Regions from separate parts of the Gluconobacter sp. GP1 genome, predicted to be linked through region 1. Evidence: riboswitches for the same ligand, from Rfam matches in the RefSeq annotation. Region 1 holds a riboswitch; the other holds the start of a gene.
The links. Region 1 has a riboswitch for cobalamin ahead of R5H23_RS03780 (DUF1636 domain-containing protein). Riboswitches for the same ligand answer to the same signal wherever they lie in the genome.

Region 1 (3,402 bases):
AGCTGATTGATTGCTGCGCCGCCACGCTGGAAATTCGACACCATCTGGGCTGTCACATCCGCAGGCCACGGAGATACCCCCCGGCGGACCACACCATGATTCCCTGCGAAAATCGTTATCTGAACGTGCTCTAGCGTTGGTTTCTGATGGCCCTGCCATTCACCGAGCCAAATGGATAGCTCTTCCAACCGCCCGAGGCTGCCGGGAGGTTTGGTCAGAGTTGCGTCTCGCTCCGCTATCAGGGCGGCGACTTTTGGGTCGGGTTCTGGAAGTGACAGGCAGGCAGTGCGAAGTTCTGCCATGCTGGCGAAAGGGGGCTGACAGGACGAGGGCATGATGTGCGGTGGCATGACAGGTCTTTTGTGCTGTTATCAGTGACCATGCAAGAAGAAGGCGCAGGAGATATTGTGGCACAGACCATCACGCAAACAGGACTACCGGATGTGTCACTGGTCCTCGGGGGCGCCAGGTCAGGAAAAAGCAGGATCGCTGAGGCAATCATCACTGGTCTTCCGGCCCCTTGGGTTTATCTCGCGACCGGTCGGGCTTTTGATGAAGAAATGCAGGCCAGGATAGATTTGCATCGTACCACCCGTGGGAACAAAGGGTGGCGCACAGTTGAAGAGCCATTTGATATCGCTGGTGTTTTACAGGTCGAGCAGGGCGCGCCAGTCCTGGTTGATTGCCTGACTTTGTGGCTGACAAATCTCATTCTGGAAGATCGTAATGTACACGCCGCGACGAAAGATCTTCTCGAGGCGTTGCAAACACGGAAAGGCCGGACCGTTCTTGTGGGCAACGAGGTAGGGCTCGGAATTGTCCCGGACAATGCCCTGGCTCGTCGTTTCCGCGATGAAGCGGGCCTTCTTCATCAGAAGATCGCCGCAGTCGCCGGAGAAGTGCTGTTTGTGGCGGCGGGTTTGTCTTTGAAAATGAAATAAGCCCATTTCCCGGGCTTTGACACGCTTTCATCCCAGAGATAGGAGAGTGTTTGATGGTTCCTCTGAGAAGAGGATGAAAAGGGAAGCTGGTGCGGCCTTAGAAGTAGGTCAAACCCGGCACTGCCCCCGCAACTGTGGACGGTTTTCTGTCCTGCCAGTCTTTCTTTCAGGAAAGGCAGCCACTGGATTTCGATCTGGGAAGGCCCGGTGGGAGAGGAGGTGCTAATGGCGCCTCAGCCGTGAGTCAGGAGACCTGCCATCTGAGCCAAGTGTCATGATCCGGCGGGGTGCCCGGACTGTGAGGGCGCGCCATCATGTGCGTGTCACTTTCGCGATTGCGAAGGCCTTTCATCGCGCCTTTTGTTATGCCGTTGTGGCTGCAAGAGAGACGAAACCATGGCAGATCCACTGCCTCATGCTGAAGCGGGCCAGTCATCCGTTTCGCCAGTTTTCCACGTCTGTGTGACGTGTCGTCGCGGTCTACCGGTTGGGAATGATCCTGTTCAGGGGCGACAGCTCTACGATGCCTTGCTTGGCCAGGCTGCTGAAGGTGATTTCAGCGTCCAGCCCGTTGAATGTATGGCAGCCTGTAGCCGAGGCTGTATTGCCACGCTTTCCATGCCGGAAAAATGGACTTTTGTTCTAGGTGAACTTGGTCCGGAAAAGCTGTCTGACCTGCTGGCTTACCTCCAGCTTTACCGAGCATCGAAAACCGGAACAGTGATGCCGTCAAAGCGACCCGCATCGCTTTCTGATATGGTTATCGCCCGACTTCCATTTTCATTGTCTGCTTCACAGGAACTTTCATGATGTCCCAGACTGTTTCAGGCTCCGGTCGCAAGATTCCGGTTACGATCATCACGGGTTTTCTGGGGGCAGGGAAAACAACCCTTCTGCGAAATCTTCTCGCACAGGCTGATGGACGCCGTATTGCGATCGTCGTTAACGAGTTCGGTTCACTTGGGATTGACGGTGAAATTCTACGGTCTTGCGGGATCGAAGGATGTGCTGACGAGGATATCGTCGAACTCACCAACGGATGTCTCTGCTGCACGGTTGCAGACGACTTCATTCCGACCATGGGGGCTCTGATCGATCGTCCTGATCCGCCAGAGCACATCGTGATCGAGACATCTGGCCTTGCGCTGCCCAAGCCTCTTCTCAAGGCATTCAGCTGGCCCGGGATCCGTACCCGCATGACCGTTGATGGTGTGATTACGCTTGTGGACGCACCTGCTGTCGCCGCGGGTCGCTTTGCCGACGATCCGGAAGCTGTTGCTGCACAGCAGGCTGCTGACCCTTCTCTGGATCATGATAATCCGTTGGCTGAAGTCTATGAAGATCAGTTGAATGCGGCAGATCTGATTGTTCTGAACAAGACTGATCTTCTGGACGAAGCCGGGATTGATGCGGTTGAGAAGGGTATTACCGAGGCCGTGCCGCGGAAAGTTATTACGCTGCGGGCAGTAGAGGGACGACTGGACCCCGCTGTTCTGCTGGGAATTGGTGCCGGTGCCGAGGACGATCTTCAAGCGCGTCCGTCCAATCATGATGGCGCAGATGACCACGAACATGATGACTTCGAGAGTTTCGTCGTGGTCCTTCCAGAGCAGAAAAGTGCTGAAGCATTACTCAAACGCCTGAGCGAGGTTGCGGGGCAATTCGATATCCTCCGCATGAAAGGCTTTGCAGCCGTGCAGGGCAAGAAAATGCGATTGGCCGTGCAGGGTGTCGGGACCCGTTTCCGTCATGAATTTGATGTGCCTCTCGCAGATGCAGGCCGGGACGGGCGCCTCGTCGTAATTGGCCAGACAGGCCTGGATCGCGCAGCCATCGAAGCCGCATTGCTGGCGGACTGACCTGATGCATCTGCTTGTCCGGGAACGACACGGAATAGACGATCAGGACGTGGCCGAGGATCTCGGTCATGCGCCTGCTGACGTCGTGTTTCTGTCCTTCTCGGATAGCGATCTTCTGGCGCTTGAGCGGGCGTACTCCAATCTGAATGAGCAGACCCCGAACGGCGCAGGTTTTTCGCTGCGGCTGGTCAATCTTGCTCGCCTCCGACACCCCATGTCGGTCGATTTATATATTGAGCAGACCATAGCATCGTCCCGATGCGTCATCGCACGGCTTCTTGGTGGGGTGGATTACTGGCGCTATGGGGCGGAAGAACTCCGGAATTTTTGTAGCAGGAACAGCATTCCACTGGCTCTGTTGCCCGGAGATGCCCGTCAGGATGCACGGCTTGAAGAGTGGTCGAGCGTCGAAGCCGAAAAGCATTCCAGACTTACGGGGTTTCTGAGGGAAGGTGGTCCTGAGAATGCACGTCGTGCCCTTTTGCTCATGGCTCATCTTGCCGGATATGGAGATGACGTTTCAGGGCAACCCGCGGCGCTCCCCCCAGCTGGAATTTATCGCCAGACGACAGCGGATTTTTCTTTAAGAGCCACAATCGTTT
Region 2 (3,402 bases), on a different contig from region 1:
CCGCACCCGCATCAATCTTCGCTCGCAGATGCTCCAGATCCGATCGCGGGCTAAGCGCGGCAGGATGCGTTTCCGGATATGCCGCAACGGAGATTTCGAACGGCGCAATCTCCTTCAGCCCGCGCACCAGATCCACTGCCCCCGCGTAGCCTTCCGGGTGAGGCTCATAGACGCCCCCGGCTGACGGCGGCGGATCACCACGCAGAGCCACAATGTGCTTCACACCAGCGTCCCAGTACGCCTGCGCCACGGCATTGACGTCTTCTTTGGAGGCTCCCACGCAGGTCAGATGCCCAGCCATTGGCGCGCCAGTTTCCCGAACCATGTCTTTCAGGGTGGCCAGGGTGCGGTCCCGTGTTGACCCACCTGCCCCATACGTCACGGACATAAACAGCGGACCAAAAGCAGCTAGCGTTTTTGCGTTTTCCAGCAGCGTGGCGGCTGCCTTTTCCGACTTTGCGGGGAAAAACTCGAACGAAATTGCGGGCAGAGGCCCTGTCTGTGCGGGCATCACGCCAGCTCCTTATTCAATAATTCGGATCAGTTGGGGCGTTGGCCAAGCCAGAGTTTCACGGTCAGTTCGCCTTCAAGAGCCACCGGCTCTGCGGGAACCAGACCGGCTGCGCGAAACCACGTCGCCATCTGCGCATCGGTAAATCCAAGCCGGACATGCGCATCCCGTGTGCGAAGTTCTTCCCGGTTATGGGAGGCAAAATCGATAATTAGTAAGCGACCGTTGGCATCCAGAATACGCGCGGCTTCCGCAATTACAGCAGCCGGATGCTGTGCGTAGTGCAGAACCTGATGCATGACTGCGACATCGGCTGAATGCTCTGGCAACGGAAGGGCCTGAAAGTCCCCCTGCCGCAGATCAGCCTGCTCCAGACCAGCTTCCGCAAGCTTGGTCCGCGCCAATCGCAGCATGGCAGGACTGCGATCAAACCCGATGACTGTTTGAGCGCCGGCCCCCAGCAGCTCCATCATGCGACCTGTTCCGGTGCCTATATCCACGAGCCGGCCGATCGGAGATGCTGAAAGCGTCTTTACGATCGCTGCTTCGACCTCCTGTTCGGACACATGCAAGGAACGCAATGCGTCCCATTCTGCTGCGTGGGTTTCAAACCAGTCTTCCGCCGCGAGCGCACGAACATCCCGAATGGCCTGCAAGCGAATACGATCCGCACGGATTTCCGCCGGTTCCCGCGCAGTCCATCGATCCAGCGCCATAAAGACAGGCTCCAGACGTTCCGGAACACCCAAAGTCAAAAAGACCCAGCTTCCTTCCTTGCGGCGCTCAATCAATCCCGCATCTGCCAGGATCTTCACATGCCGTGACACGCGGGGCTGGCTTTGCCCGAGCACCTGCGCCACCTCGCCGATGGACAGTTCCATCTCGCGCAGAAGGGCCAGAATCCGCAGACGGGTCATGTCTGCCAGTGCTTGGAAAATGATGAGGGCCTGTTCCATGCGGATTTACATATAAGGAGTTCTTTATATGAGCAAGAGCTATTGACTCTTTTTTAGAACATGCGGCAGTCATAAGGCTTGTCATGGTTCCATGCCGGATGTTCACGCATCCGGCGTGGCTAAGAGGGAAGCCGGTGCAAAGCCGGCGCTGCCCCCGCAACTGTCAGCGGCGAGTGCCGATTCCATACAGGCCACTGGGCGAAAGTCCGGGAAGGCGGAATCAGCGCGGAGACCCGTAAGCCAGGAGACCTGCCACGGCACATAACATCCTCCGGCGGGGCGTTCCGGACGGGTCACGCATGTCTCCACGCCGCACATTTCCTGTTCGGGGCGTGAACGATCCTGCATGCCCTGCGAGCGCACTGCCACGAACCTGTCGAGGCTTTCATGACCGTCCGCGTCGCAACTCTGGGCTTTCCGCGTATCGGCACCCGCCGTGAACTGAAAACCGCTCTTGAACAGTACTGGGCGGGAAATTCCTCCGCCGATGATCTGCTTTCCACCGCCGCGTCCCTTCGGGCGTCAGCCTGGCAGCGCCAGAAAGACCTCGGCGCAGAGATCATCCCTTCCAACGATTTTTCGCTTTACGATCATGTGCTGGATACATCCGCAATGGTCGATGCTGTTCCCGCCATTTACGGCAACGTGCAGGGCAAGGTGGACTTGGGAACCTACTTCGCCATGGCGCGCGGCTCCCAGACGACATCCGAAGAGTGTGGCTGCGGTCATGCTCATGACACCCCTCAGGATGTCCCTGCCGCCGAAATGACCAAGTGGTTTGACACGAACTACCATTACCTTGTCCCGCAATTCGCAGCAGACCAGACGTTCCGCCTCGCCTCCACAAAAGCGGTGGATGAATATCGTGAAGCCAAGGCGCTTGGGATTGAGACACGCCCTGTTCTGCTCGGCCCTGTCAGTTTCCTGCTTCTGGGAAAATGTGACGGCCCGGCGTTTGATTGCCTTGATCTGCTCCCTACCTTGCTGCCCGTTTATGAACGGGTTCTAAACGCCCTCCGAGCAGAAGGCGCAGATTGGGTTCAGATTGACGAGCCGTGTCTTGTTCTGGATCTGCCGGGAAATGCTGCCGCAGCGTTCAAGACAGCATACAAAACTCTGACAACCACAGTTCCAGACCTGAAACTGATGCTCGCCACTTATTTCGGTGCGCTCGGAAACAATCAGGACATCGCCCTAAGCCTGCCAGTTCACGGCCTGCATGTGGATCTTGTCCGCGCTCCCGAGCAGCTTGCATCCATTCTGGAAAAAGCACGACCTGATCTGCTGCTGTCTCTCGGCGTAGTGGATGGGCGGAATATCTGGAAGGCCGACCTGAACGCGCTTCTGGACCATCTTGAACCGCTGGTGGGCCAGCGTGACCTGATCCTCGCGCCGTCCTGCTCTCTCCTCCACACACCCATTGACCTGGAACGGGAGACAGATCTGGACGCGGATGTAAAATCCTGGCTCGCATTCGCCGTTCAAAAAATCGAGGAGTTGCACACACTGGCGCGCGCCCTGAATGAAGGCCGGGGCGTTGTGCAAACCATTTTAGCCGAAAACGCTGCGGCTCTTCAGGCACGTCGCTCTTCCACGAAAATCAACGATCCTGCCGTTCAGGCACGCTCTGCAGATCGCAACCCAGCTCTCACCCAGCGCCTTTCCCCTTTCCCCGCGCGCCGTCCGTTGCAACAGGCCAAACTCAGGCTGCCGCTTTACCCAACGACAACAATCGGGTCCTTCCCCCAGACGCCGGAAGTCCGCAAAGCCCGTGCGGATCATGCACGAGGAGAGCTCTCTTCCGAGGCTTACGAAACCTTCCTGCGGGAAGAAACCGCCCGGACCATCCGCTGGCAGGAAGAGATTGATCTTGATGTGCTGGTGCATGGCGAGTTTGAGCGCAATGACATGGTGCAATATTTCGGGGAGCAGCTT

Region 2: it holds a riboswitch for cobalamin, as region 1 does, so the genes downstream of both, metE (5-methyltetrahydropteroyltriglutamate--homocysteine S-methyltransferase) here and R5H23_RS03780 (DUF1636 domain-containing protein) in region 1, are expected to answer to the same signal.

Annotation. Positions count from the first base shown of each region.
Region 1 covers NZ_JASGXC010000001.1:840,001-843,402, reverse strand. Annotated here, with positions in the region: gene cobT (nicotinate-nucleotide--dimethylbenzimidazole phosphoribosyltransferase) at 1-335, opposite strand, end outside; gene cobU (bifunctional adenosylcobinamide kinase/adenosylcobinamide-phosphate guanylyltransferase) at 381-941, shown strand; cobalamin riboswitch at 979-1,217, shown strand; gene R5H23_RS03780 (DUF1636 domain-containing protein) at 1,338-1,751, shown strand; gene cobW (cobalamin biosynthesis protein CobW) at 1,748-2,800, shown strand; gene cobN (cobaltochelatase subunit CobN) at 2,805-3,402, shown strand, end outside.
Region 2 covers NZ_JASGXC010000002.1:69,866-73,267, reverse strand. Annotated here, with positions in the region: gene metF (methylenetetrahydrofolate reductase [NAD(P)H]) at 1-511, opposite strand, end outside; gene R5H23_RS04870 (metalloregulator ArsR/SmtB family transcription factor) at 541-1,467, opposite strand; cobalamin riboswitch at 1,535-1,739, shown strand; gene metE (5-methyltetrahydropteroyltriglutamate--homocysteine S-methyltransferase) at 1,855-3,402, shown strand, end outside.